DNA from 2 places in the Enterobacter cloacae complex sp. HYC033_NIDB genome. Region 2 is predicted to be linked to the other one. Evidence: predicted binding sites of a transcription regulator. Region 2 holds the regulator's gene; the other holds the start of a gene.
What was found. The regulator CRP, encoded in region 2, controls carbon source genes, mostly activating them, when cyclic AMP is high. The targets are predictions, from matches to a motif close to ATGTGANNNNNNTCACAT.

Region 1: a site for CRP is predicted at 4,520-4,537, ahead of azuC (stress response protein AzuC). Genes of this name have one in related genera too.

What each region holds. Positions count from the first base shown of each region.
Region 1 covers NZ_CP115123.1:3,698,456-3,706,424, forward strand. Annotated here, with positions in the region: gene araF (arabinose ABC transporter substrate-binding protein AraF) at 1-144, opposite strand, end outside; gene O1721_RS17805 (DJ-1 family glyoxalase III) at 462-1,019, opposite strand; gene O1721_RS17810 (non-heme ferritin-like protein) at 1,523-2,026, shown strand; gene O1721_RS17815 (anaerobic C4-dicarboxylate transporter) at 2,603-3,946, shown strand; gene O1721_RS17820 (DUF2766 family protein) at 4,027-4,278, opposite strand; gene azuC (stress response protein AzuC) at 4,385-4,468, opposite strand; gene O1721_RS17830 (MFS transporter) at 4,683-6,101, shown strand; gene O1721_RS17835 (RpiB/LacA/LacB family sugar-phosphate isomerase) at 6,144-6,782, opposite strand; gene yecR (YecR family lipoprotein) at 7,028-7,366, shown strand; gene ftnA (non-heme ferritin) at 7,567-7,969, shown strand, end outside.
Region 2 covers NZ_CP115123.1:348,002-355,970, forward strand. Annotated here, with positions in the region: gene mdcA (malonate decarboxylase subunit alpha) at 1-840, opposite strand, end outside; gene O1721_RS01780 (hydrolase) at 1,069-2,088, shown strand; gene O1721_RS01785 (YheU family protein) at 2,088-2,306, shown strand; gene O1721_RS01790 (phosphoribulokinase) at 2,337-3,206, shown strand; gene O1721_RS01795 (OsmC family protein) at 3,301-3,705, opposite strand; gene crp (cAMP-activated global transcriptional regulator CRP) at 4,016-4,648, shown strand; gene O1721_RS01805 (YccS/YhfK family putative transporter) at 4,706-6,793, shown strand; gene argD (bifunctional acetylornithine/succinyldiaminopimelate transaminase) at 6,790-7,969, opposite strand, start outside.

The sequences.
Region 1 (7,969 bases), 1.5 Mb from region 2:
ATCAGCAAATTTCCATTCGGTCTGGAACCACGGCTCTTCCGGCTGTTTAACCAGAAAACCGAGCTTTAAATTTTCAGCGATAGCGGATTGTGACATAACGGCAGCCAGGCCGATGGCCGCCAGCGCTTTAGTAAATTTGTGCATGGTAAACTCCAGCTTTAGCATTCTTATCTGTAGGGAATAATGGCGAACAACTTATTTAATCGGACTTAAAACAAGGCATTAGCGCTTACCTCGTCATAAGCGTTATTGCTGGAGATAGTTTTAGCGGGAAATTAATCATCCATAAGAGAGCGACATCACACCGCAGAATTACAGTAATTGCGTACATAAATTCAGCGAAAAATGACATAAAAAAGGACGTAATTGTCCTACAAATGGAAAGGAGTTAAGCAGGATTATCCATAAGGTCAGCTAAGAAATCCCTGTAACCCGGACGCCTTAGCGCCCGGCAGAAAAAATTACCAGCGGTAATAGATGTGTTCAGCATGATCGCGCACGGGGGCGTCGTCACCCAACAGACGAGCAGAGAGCGCCAGCGCAAAGTCAAAAGCGTGCCCCAGCCCCTTGCCGCTGATGAGGTTATTATCCACCACGACCGGCGCATCCACATATACTCCCTCATCAACGCTCTGCCAGAGATCGCCGGAACAGACGTAGCGGCGCCCCTTCAGTAGCCCGTTACCGCCCAGCACCCGCGCGGCCGCAGAGCAGATTGGGCAGATGAGTTTGCCCTGCTCGTCATGCGCGGAAACAAAGCGGATCACCTGCTTGCTAGCCGCAAGATTGACGCTCCCCTGCGGCCCACCGGGCAACACGACTGCGTCATACAGCGTATTAATGCGCTCCGTTAACGTACTGTCAGCCACCATGGGGATATTGTGGTAACTCACTACCGCACGGGACTCCGCACAGGCCAGCGTCTCCACCTCAATCTGTAAACGCCGCAGAATATCAATCGTGATAATCGCTTCTGCTTCTTCAAAACCGGGTGCCAGCAGCACCGCAACGTTAGCCATCATAAACCTCAACGAATGAAACGTTGTAAAACAGTGTTTCATTTTCACTCTTTATCAGATCACAATCTTGCGACGCGATCACAGAACCGTATATTGAGTGAAAATTGATTTAGCTCAAATTTGATACGACAGGATATATTTGCAGATATTATTTCTGATTTAACACTTTTACAGAATTTCCCGCCAAAGAACGTTTCCCGAAACGATAAAAATGAGCGATATTAATTTCACACCCATTAAAATCAACAAGTTATATTAAATACAATCTCTTAACCCTCTTTCTATTCTGGCCTATATTTAAATTTGTAATGTATGGTAAACACAGCCTTATTAAGAGTTTTCTTAAGTCAAAGAGAAGCGTATGCTTATTTAAATCGAACACAGGAAGTGAATTTTCGAGTTTTTTACCTTGCAGAAATCTATTTCTGCCATTCAATCGTCAATACCTGCCGGGTCAGGTTAAGTAGCGGACATCAAGTCCCACAGTCAATAAGGATATGAGAATGACTACCCAAACGATGATGCAAAAACTGAATGCCCAGATGAACCTGGAGTTTTATGCTTCAAATCTGCATCTGCATTTGAGCGCGTGGTGTTCCAGAAAAAGCCTCAACGGCACTGCCACCTTCTTTCGTACTCAGGCGCAAAGTAACGTCACGCACATGATGCGCGTCTTTAATTTTTTGAAAGCTGTCGGGGCAAACCCTACCGTCAAAGAGCTTGAAACGATTGAAGATAATTACACTTCTCTGGAAGAACTGTTTCAGAAAACGCTCGAAGAGTATGAGCAACGCTGTGCGAAGCTGAGCAAACTGGCTGATGAAGCCAAAGCGCAACGGGACATCATTACCCTCAAGTTTTTACGTGATATGGACAGAGAGCAGCAGCAGGATGGCATGCTGCTGAAGACGCTCGCAGATGAAATCCGCAACGCGAAACGCGCGGGGATTTGTCTGGAGCAGACGGACCGCCATCTTCTCGACATTGCTACCGTGCAACACCACTAAGTCCTTCACCCGCTCCCATCAGGGCTGAGAGTTCCCCACAAAATAATGCCTGCACAGACGGCCCCCTCTCCCTTGAGGGAGAGGGCTGGGGTGAGGGGGAACATACGGCTCTGGTGGTCATTCCGTTCACTTTATGTTCCTTGCTACTCTGTCACGGCATAACCGGTGAACGTGCCAGGGTGGCTCAGTCGCCACCACCCTGGCGACCCGGGCTTCCGGCGGAAAATCGCCGCTTCGCGGTACCTTCAGCTTATTCCTTCCGGCTTATCGGGGACGGGCGGAGGTAACATCCCTGTAAAGCCCGCCCTCTCGGCGCATCCCTGCGCCTCGCCCCGGCCTACAGGAAACGCCTCAGCGATTTACAGCCGGACCGAGGCATCGCTGAAAGCCTTCAGTTATTCTGAAGGCAACGTTATCGCTTTTGCTTTCAAATTACTGGGGATCCATCAGCCCGTCAGGGAGTGGGTACCAACTCCCTGCTTTTGCTGACATTTAACAAATCAGATCTTGCTCCCAATGAATAACCATACATCGTGTAATGATTTGTTTAATTACATTCATTAACGAGGGAGCATCATGATCACCATTGAGTTTATTGTCATTATCCTCTGCCTGCTGATAGGCACCCGCTTCGGCGGGATGGGCCTGGGGCTGATAAGCGGCATCGGCCTGTTTGTTTTGAGTTTTGTCTTTGGTCTGCAACCCGGTAAACCGCCGGTTGACGTGATGCTCACGATCCTCGCCGTCATCGGCTGTGCGGCCACGCTACAGACCGCCGGTGGCCTGAATGTAATGATGCAGTTTGCAGAGCGCCTGCTGCGTAAACATCCCCAGCACATCACCCTTCTCGCACCGTTTACCACCTGGATGTTGACCTTCCTGTGCGGGACCGGGCACGTCGTCTACACCATGTTTCCCATTATCGCGGATATCGCCCTGAAAAAAGGCATACGCCCGGAACGGCCGATGGCGGTGGCCTCGGTGGCATCTCAGATGGCGATCACCGCCTCCCCCGTTTCCGTGGCCGTCGTTTCGCTGGTCTCGATTCTGGGTGCGCAGCACGGTATCGGCCACGCGTGGGGGATCCTTGAAATTCTTGCGGTCTCCGTACCGGCCTCACTGTCTGGCGTCGCCATTGCGGCACTGTGGAGCTTGCGTCGCGGGAAAAACCTCGCAGACGATCCTGAATTTCAGGAAAAGCTGAAAGATCCGAAACAGCGGGAGTTTATCTATGGAGGAACGGAGACGTTGATGGATCAACGTTTCCCGAAACAGGCCTACTGGTCCACGTGGATCTTCTTCGCCGGAATTGCCGTAGTGGTCCTGCTGGGTGCGCTGCCCGAGCTGCGTCCGGCGTTTGAGATCAAAGGGAAAATGACGGCCCTGTCGATGAACCTTGTCATTCAAATGATGATGCTGATCGCCGGGGCCATCATGCTGATGACCTGCAAGGTGAATGCGTCGGCCATTTCAAACGGGGCGGTATTTAAGGCGGGGATGGTCGCGATTTTCTCGGTGTTTGGCGTGGCGTGGATGAGCGATACCTTTTTTCAGGCGCATCTCGACGAGCTGAAAATGGCGCTGGAGGGGGTGGTGAAAAGTCATCCCTGGACGTATGCCATCGTGCTGTTCCTGGTATCAAAACTGGTCAACAGCCAGGCTGCGGCCTTGACCGCGGTCGCCCCGATGGGGTTGATGCTGGGCATCGATCCGAAAATGCTGGTGGCCTTCTTCCCGGCATCCTACGGCTACTTTGTGCTGCCCACCTATCCGAGCGATCTGGCCTGTATCGGGTTCGATCGCTCCGGCACCACCCGCATCGGTAAATTCATCATCAACCACAGCTTTATTCTGCCGGGGCTGATTGGCGTCAGCTGTGCCTGCGTGGTGAGCTATCTGCTGGTGCAGACGTTCTTCTGATCCTTCTGCGGGCGACAGGCTCTGTCGCCCTTCGACGTAAAAGCAGAAAAGAGTTTCTAATTTTAAAACATCGGTTTATTTTAGTGTGACTCACCCTGCGGTGTGAAGCGGAGTTCAATCAGCGCAATCGCTTTCTGGATCGCGCGGAGCGTAACCGGGTCCGCCGCAGCAGGATGGTTGGTGAAATCGATGTTTTTCAGCTGGGTCGACATCTTTTCGCGTACCTCAACCGGCGCGATAACGTCAATCACATCAAGGATTTGTTTGATAACCAGCTGGCAGGCGACGACGTCAGATACCAGTTCCTGATCGGCGCTCAGGTTTTGTGACATGGGGTTCTCCTTATTCAAAGGCCGCCATAGTAGCAAAACAGACGCCCTTCCATCTCCCTCTCGTCGTCCGCAGATATAAAAAAACCTGCCGAAGCAGGTTTTTTTATCAGAACATCGCACCCGGTGGGACGTCTTTAAACGTTGTGCAGTAGTTTGCCCACATGCTTTTCAGGATTTTGCGCAGTTTCATTATGTTGCTCCAGTAACGTGTTATGCAGGTGTTATTGTCAATACGCTTATAATATGACCACCATCACAAAAATCAACCATTTTGTGACCTGCATCACGGTTATTAAACCCTCAGTGCTGCTGGTTTGTTAAAAAAAGCCATGATAAATCCGCACGTTACAGGCTTAGAAATTCCAGTAAATGTTTATAAAATTTTTTGAGCGGGCAGGAAGAGAATGAGTGAAAACGTATCCGGCAAAGAGAGCCGTGGATTATCGCCTGCGGCGCTGCTGGTGGCCGGTGCTTTCTTTATGGAGTTTCTGGACGGGACGGTGATCGCCACCGCGTTGCCGGATATGGCAAAAAGCTTCGGCGACCAGGCGGTGGATCTGAATATCGGCATCAGCGCCTATCTGATCACCCTGGCCGTGCTGATCCCCGCCAGCGGCTGGATCGCCGACCGCTTCGGCGCGCGAAAAGTGTTTGCCCTCGCGCTGGCGATCTTCACGCTGGCCTCGGTATTTTGCGGCCTGTCCACCACGCTCGATCAGTTCGTTGCGATGCGCGTCCTCCAGGGCATGGGTGGCGCGCTGATGGTGCCCGTAGGTCGCCTGGCCGTGCTACGCACCACGCCAAAACATCAGCTCATCACGGCAATCGCCACCCTGACTTGGCCTGCGCTGGTCGCGCCGATCATCGGCCCGCCGCTGGGTGGGTTCATTACCAGTTATGCCGACTGGCGCTGGATCTTCTTTATTAACGTGCCGCTGGGGATAATCGCCATTTTGCTGGCACTGCGCATCATTCCAGACCTGCATGAAGATACGCGCCGACCGTTTGATTTACCGGGTTTTGTTGTCACCACCCTTGCCATGGTGAGCCTGGTTTATGCGATGGAGTTGATGGGCGCAGAGCCTCTGCAAACAGGTTTAACCGCCACGCTGTTTATCGTCGGTGTCGTCGCCTTAAGCCTGGCGCTGCGTCACTTTAAGCGGGCAACCTGGCCGATGATCAGGCTCGATGCGATGCAGGTGCCGACGTTTCGCGTCACCCTGTACGGCGGATCGCTGTTTCGCGCCTCCATCAGCGCGGTTCCGTTCCTGTTACCGCTGATGTTCCAGGTCGGCTTTGGCATGGACGCGTTCCATTCTGGCCTGCTGGTGCTGGCGGTTTTCGTTGGCAATCTCACCATTAAACCGGCGACGACGCCGCTGATCCGCAGCCTGGGGTTTAAGCGGCTGTTGCTGATTAACGGTGCGTTGAATGTCCTGGCGTTGCTGGCCTGCGCGTTTCTTACGCCGCAGACGCCCGCGTGGCTCATCATGCTGATCCTTTATCTGGGCGGCGTTTTCCGTTCGATTCAGTTTACAGCCATCAGTACGCTGGCTTTTGCGGATGTGCCATCGGCGCAGATGAGCTATGCCAATACTCTGTTTTCAACCGCAACGCAGCTTGCCGTGGGGCTTGGGATCACGCTCGGGGCGATTGGTATTCGTATCGGGGAAAAAGTCAGTGAGGCGATGGGGATTGCCGGTATGCCGGGAATGAGCTTCCGGCTGGCATTTGTGGCAATCGCGCTGATCTGCCTGGTGGGAATGGTTGACACGCTGCGTCTGACTAAAGATGTGGGCAGCGCGGTCTCATCGAAAAAGTAACGCTATCTGCCGGGCAGGCAACGCACCGCCCGGCAAAGTTAATCAGCCAACAATACCGCGCACGAAGGCTTCAATCTCTTTGTCCTGGCAGTTCTCGAAGAAGCACTGCTGGAAGCGCTGGCCTGATACGGCGGTTTTAACCAGCTCAGGATCGATTGCTCGCAGGGTATCCAGATAGTTTTCTTTCACCACCGCCGCTTTCACCTGGTTCAGGATCCCGGCGTTACGCACCTGCGGCTCTTTACGCTCTGGTGGATAGCCTTCGCCATTGCGTCCGGTAAAGGCTTTCTCAAAGATAAAGCGTACGTTCAGTTCTGCCCCCCAGCCGAAGCCCTTCGCAAACGGCAGAGAAAGCGCGTTACCGTTGTTGATTTGCGCAAACAGGAAAGCATCCGCAGGATCGATGCAGTAACCGCAAATCACACCCGGATGGATGTTCAGGGACATCAGCGCGCCCTGCCCGGTACCGCAGCCGGTAACAACAAAATCAACGGCTTTAGCGTTAAGCAGAATGCTCGCCATGATGCCCAGGTGAATATAGGTGAGATGATGATCGTTCTCATCACTCATACCGACGTTATAGACCGGAAAACCTTTCTCATCAGCAACGGCTTTCAGCTCATTAAGGATGATGGGATTCTTAGCGGCCTGGCTGTTTTCCATCATCAGTGCAATTTTCATCTTGTCTCTCCTGAATGCATGGCGGGCGATCCCGCTGTGGATACCTTTTCAACTTAACCTTACTATCAAACAAACGCACTTTCAAATTAAGTGAAAACTTGTTTTAAAAAACAAAGATGCGCTCACAATTTCGCGCGGTGGCCCGGCTCGTTGCACAGTGAGAGGGCAGATCCTCCGGCTATTCCAGCCATTGCGTACCATCGCGTTGGTTACAATGGCGTATTTCCCGTCACGCAGAGTGAACCATGAAACGTGTAATCATAGCCGGAACGATCCTGTTGCTCGCCGGGTGCAGTATCAACCGGCAGGCAGAAGTCAGCAGTACGGATGCCCCAAACGGAATTGTGCGCCTCGACTATGGCCAGGCCATGCTGCAAAACGCCTGGTCTGATGACTATGTTAATAACGGTACGGCAACCAAAGCCTGTCAACATATGGGCTACGCCACCGCCTCAGCCTACGGGCAGCCAATTAAAACCTGCACCCTGATCAGCGGTTCACTCTGTCTGAACGAAAGTGTGACCATTCAGTATAAATGTCAGGGATATGCCGTTACCTCTTCCAGCCAGAATCCGTGGTATTAACCGCTACTGCCAGTCATGCTGGCAGTTTATTTAATAAGAACTAAAATAATTCTCATTAATAAATATAAAAGGCGGCAATGCGTTTTATTCCCATTCGTATTTTTAATAAAGAAATACTTATTTTACTTTTTGCAAATAATTAAATAACAAATTATAGTGTCGCTCATCGTGAACCAGAATTAATAAACCGGAGCTGCACCATGTTAAAAACTGAAATGATCGACAAGCTCAATGCGCAAATGAATCTTGAGCTTTTTTCTTCCCTGCTCTATCAGCAGATGAGCGCCTGGTGCAGCTATCACAGCTTTGAAGGGGCGGCCGCCTTCCTGCGTCGCCATGCCCAGGAAGAGATGACGCACATGCAGCGTCTGTTTGATTACCTGACGGACACCGGCAGCCTGCCGCGCATTGATAACGTGGCATCGCCTTTTGCCGAATACGGCTCTCTTGATGAACTGTTCCGCGCCACCTATGAGCATGAACAGCTGATCACCCAGAAAATTAATGAACTGGCTCATGCCGCCATGACCAGCCAGGATTATCCAACCTTTAATTTCCTTCAGTGGTATGTGGCTGAACAGCACGAAGAAGAGAAGCTGTTTA
Region 2 (7,969 bases):
TTTGAGTCCGAGCTGTTCGCCGTAGGTTGGCAGCAGCAGCTCGATCGCTGCGGTGTTAAAGCCAATCCCGTGGTTCAGGGACTGCACCTGGTGTTCAGCATAGATGCCTTTAATCGCCATCATCGCCATCAGGATATGTTCCTGTTTGATCAGGCGCGGGTCACGGGTGAAGAGCGGTTCGATAAAGAACGGCTTATCGGCAACCACCACAAAATCAATCCACGAGCCCGGAATATCCACACGCGGCAGGTCGCACTCGTCGTCCACCAGCTCGTTCACCTGCGCGATGACGATGCCGTCATGGAATGCGGCGGCTTCCACCAGCGCCGGAGTATCTTCGGTACTCGCCCCGGTATAGAGGTTGCCTTTGCGGTCCGCTTTAAAACCGGCAATCAGCGCCACGTTTGGCGATAGGTCGACGTATAAACGTGAGTAGAGTTCGATGTAGGTGTGAATCGCCCCGATTTCGAGCTGACCATCCTCCAGCAATTGGGAGATTCGCAGGCTTTGCGTACCGGAGAAGGAGAAGTCCAGCTTGCGGGCGATGCCTTTCTCAAAGATGTCCAGATGTTCGCTGCGGCCCACGCTCGGCATGATCATATGCAGATCGTGCACGATTTGCGGGTTCACTTCCGCCAGTGAACGGGAAAGGAAATCCGCCTGCTTCTGGTTGTTGCCTTCCAGAACGACTTTGTCGCCTGGTGCGATCAGTTTTTCCAGCATGGCGACAAGATCGCCGGTTGGCAGTACCTTGCCCTGCACCGGTACGGACGCCAGACGACGCGCTTTCTCACTGCGTCGGGTGTTCCATTGCCGGGTGGGTGTTTGCCCAGATAACATTATTAACCTCCTGATTCAGCACATCATTCTGATTTGCTTAACGTTGAGTAAAGTGTGCGCTCTGGTGAGAAAGGCATCAATTAAGCGTAGAGCCAAATCATTAGCCTGAGAGTAATAATCAAGGTAAATATTTGTGATCGGGATCAGTTCATGTTTCGGAAAAACGGGCTAAACGGGGTACAATTCGGAAGGTATAGTTAATTTCTGACAAGAATCAGCATCGCCCTTATGACCCAAATCATTCCCTCAGACTTCGACATTGCAGCCGAAGAGAGCGCAGAGTTCGTGCCCATGCGCGGTGTGGCTAACCCTCACCTGCAAACCATGCTGCCGCGCCTGATCCGCCACAAGGTACAGTTCACCCCGCACTGGCAACGGCTGGATTTGCCGGATGGCGATTTTTTGGATCTCGCCTGGAGCGAAGATCCGGATCGGGCCAGACATAAACCCCGTCTGGTGGTGTTTCACGGTCTGGAAGGCAGCCTGCACAGCCCTTACGCACACGGTCTCATTGAGGCGGCGAAAGCCCGCGGCTGGCTTGGGGTAGTGATGCATTTTCGCGGATGCAGCGGCGAGCCTAATCGTCAGAAACGTATTTATCACTCGGGTGAAACCGAGGACGGTACCTGGTTCCTGCGCTGGCTAAGAGACAATTTCGGCGAGGCGCCAACGGCAGCGGTGGGGTATTCCCTGGGCGGCAATATGCTGGCCTGCCTGCTGGCGAAGGAGAGCGACGCCGTACCGCTGGATGCGGCGGTGATCGTCTCTGCGCCCTTTATGCTGGAGCAGTGCAGCTATCATATGGAAAAGGGGTTTTCGCGAGTGTACCAGCGCTACCTGCTCAACCTGCTGAAAGCCAACGCCGCGCGCAAGCTGAAGGCCTATCCGGATACGCTGCCTGTGACGCTGCAACAGCTCAAACGCGTGAAGCGCCTGCGCGAGTTTGATGATTTGATCACCTCGAAAATTCACGGCTTTGCCGATGCGATTGACTATTACCGTCAGTGCAGCGCCATGCCTTTACTGAACCAAATCACGAAACCTACGCTGATTATCCACGCCAAAGATGATCCGTTTATGGATCACCACTCGATTCCGGCGCCCGATCATCTGCCGGCCAATGTGGAGTATCAGCTCACCCAATTCGGGGGACACGTCGGCTTTGTCGGCGGCACGCTGCGTCGGCCAAAAATGTGGCTTGAGACGCGTATTCCCGACTGGTTAACGGCTTATCTGGACGGTAAATAATGATTATTCCCTGGCAGGATCTCTCTCCCGACACGCTCGATAATCTGATTGAAAGCTTTGTCTTGCGCGAAGGCACCGATTATGGTGAACATGAACGTTCGCTTGAACAAAAGGTCAACGATGTTAAGCGCCAGCTTAAAAGCGGCGACGTGGTGCTGGTATGGTCCGAACTGCATGAGACGGTCAATATCATGCCCCGCAACGCGTTTCACGGCTGATCTTTACACTTTTCCAGTCAGGGAGTTGCTATGTCTGCCAGACATCCGGTTATTGCCGTTACGGGTTCGAGTGGGGCGGGAACCACTACCACCAGCCTCGCCTTCCGCAAGATCTTCGCCCAGCTTAACTTACGGGCGGCAGAGGTAGAAGGCGACAGCTTTCACCGCTACACGCGCCCGGAGATGGATATGGCCATCCGCAAAGCGCGCGATCTGGGTAAACACATCAGCTACTTCGGCCCGGAGGCCAATGACTTCGGCCTGCTGGAGCAAACCTTCCGTGAATACGGGCAAAGCGGTACCGGGCAGTCCCGCAAGTATCTCCACACCTACGATGAAGCCGTGCCCTGGAACCAGGTCCCCGGCACGTTCACGCCCTGGCAGCCGCTGCCGGAACCGACTGACGTGCTGTTTTACGAAGGATTGCACGGCGGCGTGGTGACGCCTCAGCACGACGTGGCGCGCCACGTGGATTTGCTGGTGGGGGTGGTGCCGATTGTTAACCTTGAGTGGATCCAGAAGCTGACGCGTGACATGAGCGAGCGCGGCCATTCGCGAGAGGCGGTCATGGACTCGGTGGTGCGCTCCATGGACGATTACATCAACTTCCTGACGCCGCAGTTCTCCCGAACCCACATTAACTTCCAGCGCGTCCCCACCGTGGACACCTCCAACCCGTTCGCTGCAAAAAGCATCCCGTCGCTGGACGAGAGCTTTGTGGTGATCCACTTCCGCAACCTGGAAGGCATTGATTACCCCTGGCTGCTGGCGATGCTACAGGGTTCGTTTATTTCGCACATGAATACGTTAGTGGTACCGGGCGGAAAAATGGGGCTGGCAATGGAGCTGATCATGACACCGCTGGTGCAGCGGCTGATGGAAGGAAAGCAGATCGCGTGACACCTGTTGCCGGATGGCGCTTCGCTTATCCGGCATACGTTCGTGCAGTTGTAGCTTTTGTAGGGCGGGTCAGCGCAGCGCCACCCGCCAAAAATTAAGCCGCGATCACTTCATACGAATGGGTGATTTTTACCGCTTTCTCCAGCATTAACGCCACAGAGCAGTATTTTTCCGCAGACAGGTCAACCGCACGCGAGACCGCCGCATCCTTCAGTTCTTTGCCGGTGACGATAAAGTGCAAATTAATATGCGTGAACAGGCGGGGCGCCTCTTCACGACGTTCCGACGTCAGCTTCACTTCACAATCGGTCACGTCATGACGGCCTTTTTGCAGGATCGACACCACGTCGATCGCGCTGCATCCGCCCGCCGCCATCAGCACCATTTCCATCGGGCTTGGCGCTTTATCGCCGGAGTTGCCATCCATCAAAACCTGGTGCCCGGAAGCAGACTCGCCCAGGAACGTTAACCCTTCAACCCATTTCACACGCGCTTGCATATTCACTCACTCCAACGTTGCATTTTTTATGACAGATTACGTGTACGTTACATTTCTCGCAACGGAAGGCGACCTGCGTCATGCTGAAGCGAGACACCAGGAGACACGCGGCGAAAGCTATGCTAAAACACTCTGGATGCTACAGTAATACATTGACGTTACACATGTATGCAGAGGACATCAAACTTTACTGGCTGCGAAACGTTACGACAGCCGACTTCCCAGGTATGGGTAAGAATTCGATTGCAACCCCAGAGTCCGGATGCATCTTATGACTCTGGTGACAGCTTATAACAGAGGATAACAGCGCATGGTGCTTGGCAAACCGCAAACAGACCCGACTCTCGAATGGTTCTTGTCTCATTGCCACATTCATAAGTACCCATCAAAGAGCACGCTGATTCACCAGGGTGAAAAAGCGGAAACGTTGTATTACATCGTTAAAGGCTCGGTGGCCGTGCTGATCAAAGATGAAGAAGGGAAAGAGATGATCCTTTCTTATCTGAACCAGGGCGATTTTATCGGTGAACTGGGCCTGTTTGAAGAAGGCCAGGAACGTAGCGCCTGGGTTCGTGCAAAAACAGCATGTGAAGTGGCTGAAATTTCTTACAAGAAATTCCGTCAGCTGATTCAGGTCAACCCTGACATCCTGATGCGTCTTTCTTCCCAGATGGCACGCCGTCTGCAAGTGACCTCTGAGAAGGTGGGTAACCTCGCCTTCCTGGACGTGACCGGTCGTATCGCGCAGACGCTGTTGAACCTGGCGAAACAGCCAGACGCCATGACCCACCCTGACGGTATGCAAATTAAAATTACCCGCCAGGAAATCGGTCAGATCGTCGGCTGCTCCCGTGAAACAGTGGGCCGTATCCTGAAGATGCTGGAAGACCAGAACCTGATCTCTGCCCACGGTAAAACTATCGTGGTCTACGGAACCCGTTAATTTCGGTCAAACGGCGTGCCGCCGCAGGGTGGCACGCCGTTTTTGTCTCTACTCCTCATGTGGCGCAGGCTGATCTATCACCCGGAAGTTAACTACGCACTGCGACAAACGCTGGTGTTGTGTCTTCCCGTGGCCGTGGGCCTGATCCTCGGACATCTTCAGCAAGGCCTGCTGTTTTCTCTTGTGCCCGCCTGCTGCAACATTGCCGGTCTGGATACGCCGCATAAACGCTTTTTTAAACGTCTGATTATTGGCGGCTGCCTGTTTGCCGGCTGTAGCCTTGCCGTACAACTCTTACTGGCCCGCGACATTCCTCTGCCGCTGATCCTGACCGTGCTGGCGATGACGCTCGGCGTCACCGCCGAAATCAGCTCGCTGCACGCCCGCCTGCTTCCCGCGTCGCTGATTGCCGCCATCTTCACCTTAAGCCTTGCGGGCAATATGCCGGTGTGGGAGCCATTGCTGATCTACGCCCTCGGCACGCTGTGGTACGGGCTGTTTAACTGGTTCTGGTTCTGGCTGTGGCGGGAACAGCCGCTGCGCGAATCCCTGAGCCTGCTCTACGTGCAACTTGCTGAATACTGCGAAGCAAAATACACCCTGCTCACTCAACATACCGACCCGGAAAAATCCCTGCCGCCGCTGCTGGCGCGCCAGCAAAAAGTGGTGGATCTGATCAGCCAGTGCTATCAGCAGTTGCACATGCTTGCCGCCAACAAAAATCATGAATACAAGCGGCTGCTGCGAACCTTCCAGGTCGGGCTGGATTTGCAGGAGCATATCTCCGTCAGCCTTCATAATCCGGAAGAGGTGCAAAAGCTGGTGGAGCGCAGCCATGCGGAAGCGGTGATCCGCTGGAACGCGCAGACCGTCGCGGCCCGCCTGCGGGTGCTGGCTGACGATATCCTCTATCACCGCTACCCGACGCGCTTTAACATGGACAAACAGCTCGGCGCGCTGGAAAAGATTGCGCGTCAGCACGCGGATAACCCGGTCGGGCAATTTGCTGCCTGGCATTTCAGCCGCATCGCCCGGGTGTTACGCACCCAGCGCCCGCTTTATGCCCGGGACCTGATGGCCGATAAGCAAAAACGGCTGCCGCTGCTGCCCGCGCTCAAAAGCTATCTATCACTGAAATCTTCCGCCCTGCGCAATGCCGCGCGGATCAGTGTGATGCTGAGCATCGCCAGCCTGATGGGAATGGCCCTGCACCTGCCGAAACCCTACTGGATCTTAATGACCGTGCTGTTTGTCACCCAGAACGGCTATGGCGCCACGCGGGTGCGCATTCTGCATCGGGCGGGCGGTACGATGGCGGGGCTGATTATCGCGGGCGTGACGCTGCACTTTCACGTGCCGGAAGGCTATACCCTGGCCGGTATGCTGGCGATCACGCTGGTGAGCTACCTGATCATCCGCAAAAACTACGGCTGGGCGATGGTGGGCTTTACGGTCACGGCGGTGTATACCCTGCAACTGCTCACGCTTAACGGGGAACAGTTTATTATTGCCCGGCTGGTCGATACGCTAATTGGCTGCCTGATCGCCTTTGGCGGCATGGTCTGGTTGTGGCCGCAGTGGCAAAGCGGGTTGCTGAGGCAGAACGCCCACGACGCGCTCGAAGCCGATCAGCAGGCCATTCGTCTTATTCTAAGCGATGACCCGCAGCCCTCTCCGCTGGCCTACGAGCGCATGAAGGTCAACCAGGCGCATAACGCCCTGTTCAACTCCCTTAACCAGGCCATGCAGGAGCCGGGCTTTAACGCGCACTATCTGGCTGACATGAAGCTGTGGGTCACGCACAGCCAGTTTATCGTCGAGCACATCAATGCCATGACGACGCTGGCGCGGGAGCACACGATGCTGACGACGGATCTGGCGCAGCGCTATTTGCAGTCGTGTGAAATTGCGTTGCAGCGCTGTCAGCAGCGTCTGGAGTATGACGCGCCGGGCGAGTCAGGGGATTCGAACATTCTGGAAGCGCCGGAGACGCTGACCCACGGGCCGATGAGCACCCTTGAGCAGCATTTACAGCGCGTTCTCGGGCACCTGAACACCATGCACACCATTTCGTCGGTGGCATGGCGTCAGCGCCCGCATCACGGGATTTGGTTAACGCGCCGGTTAAAACGAACCGCGTATTAGCCGCTGACGATCTTCGCGACCGCCGCGGCAAAACGGGTTAATCCGTCTTCGATGTCTTTGTCTTCCACCACCAGCGATGGCGCAAAGCGCATCACGTCCGGCCCGGCGTTGAGCACCATGACGCCTTCGTGCGCGGCGGCGTGCAGGAAATCGCGCGCGCGGCCTTTGTACTGCGGCTTCAGTTCGGCGCCCATCAGCAGCCCCATCCCGCGGATGTCGCTGAAGACATCAAACTGTTGGTCAATCTGCTGGAGATGTTTCACAAACAGGTCGCGTTTCGCATTCACGCCATTCAGGACGTCCGGCGTATTAATGATGTCGAACGCCGCACCCGCCACGGCGCACGCCAGCGGATTACCGCCGTAGGTAGAGCCGTGTGAGCCCACATGAAATGCGGAAGCGATATCCTGGGTGGTGAGCACCGCACTGACCGGGAAACCGCCGCCGAGCGCTTTCGCGCTGGTGAGAATATCCGGCGTTACGCCGTAGTGCATATAAGCAAACAGGTCTCCGGTACGCCCCATCCCACACTGCACTTCATCAAACACCAGCAGCGCCTGGTGCTCGTCGCACAGCTCGCGCAGCCCTTGCAGAAATTCCGGGGTGGCCGCCGTGACGCCGCCTTCCCCCTGAATGGGCTCGACCACCACGGCACAGGTGTGATCGTCCATCACCGCTTTAACGGCGTGCAGATCGTTAAACGGCACGTGGATGATATCCGCAGGTTTCGGACCAAAGCCGTCGGAATACTTCGGCTGGCCGCCAACGGAAACGGTAAAGAAGGAGCGACCGTGGAAGGCGTTATGGAAGGCGATGATTTTGGTTTTGTATGGGCTATGACGCGTGGTTGCGTAGTAGCGCGCCAGCTTAAAGGCGGTTTCGTTGGCTTCGGTGCCGGAGTTCATAAACAGCACGCGTTCGGCGAAGGTGGCATCGATGATCTTACGCCCCAGACGCAGCGCCGGTTCGTTGGTGAACACGTTGCTCGTGTGCCACAGCGTTTCGCCCTGCGTTTTCAGCGCGTCCACCAGCGCAGGATGGCAATGGCCCAGCGCCGTCACCGCAATACCGCCTGCGAAATCAACATACTCGTTGCCCTGCTGATCCCAGACGCGGCTGCCTCTCCCTTTCACCGGGATAAACTCAGCCGGTGCATAAATCGGCAGGATCACTTCA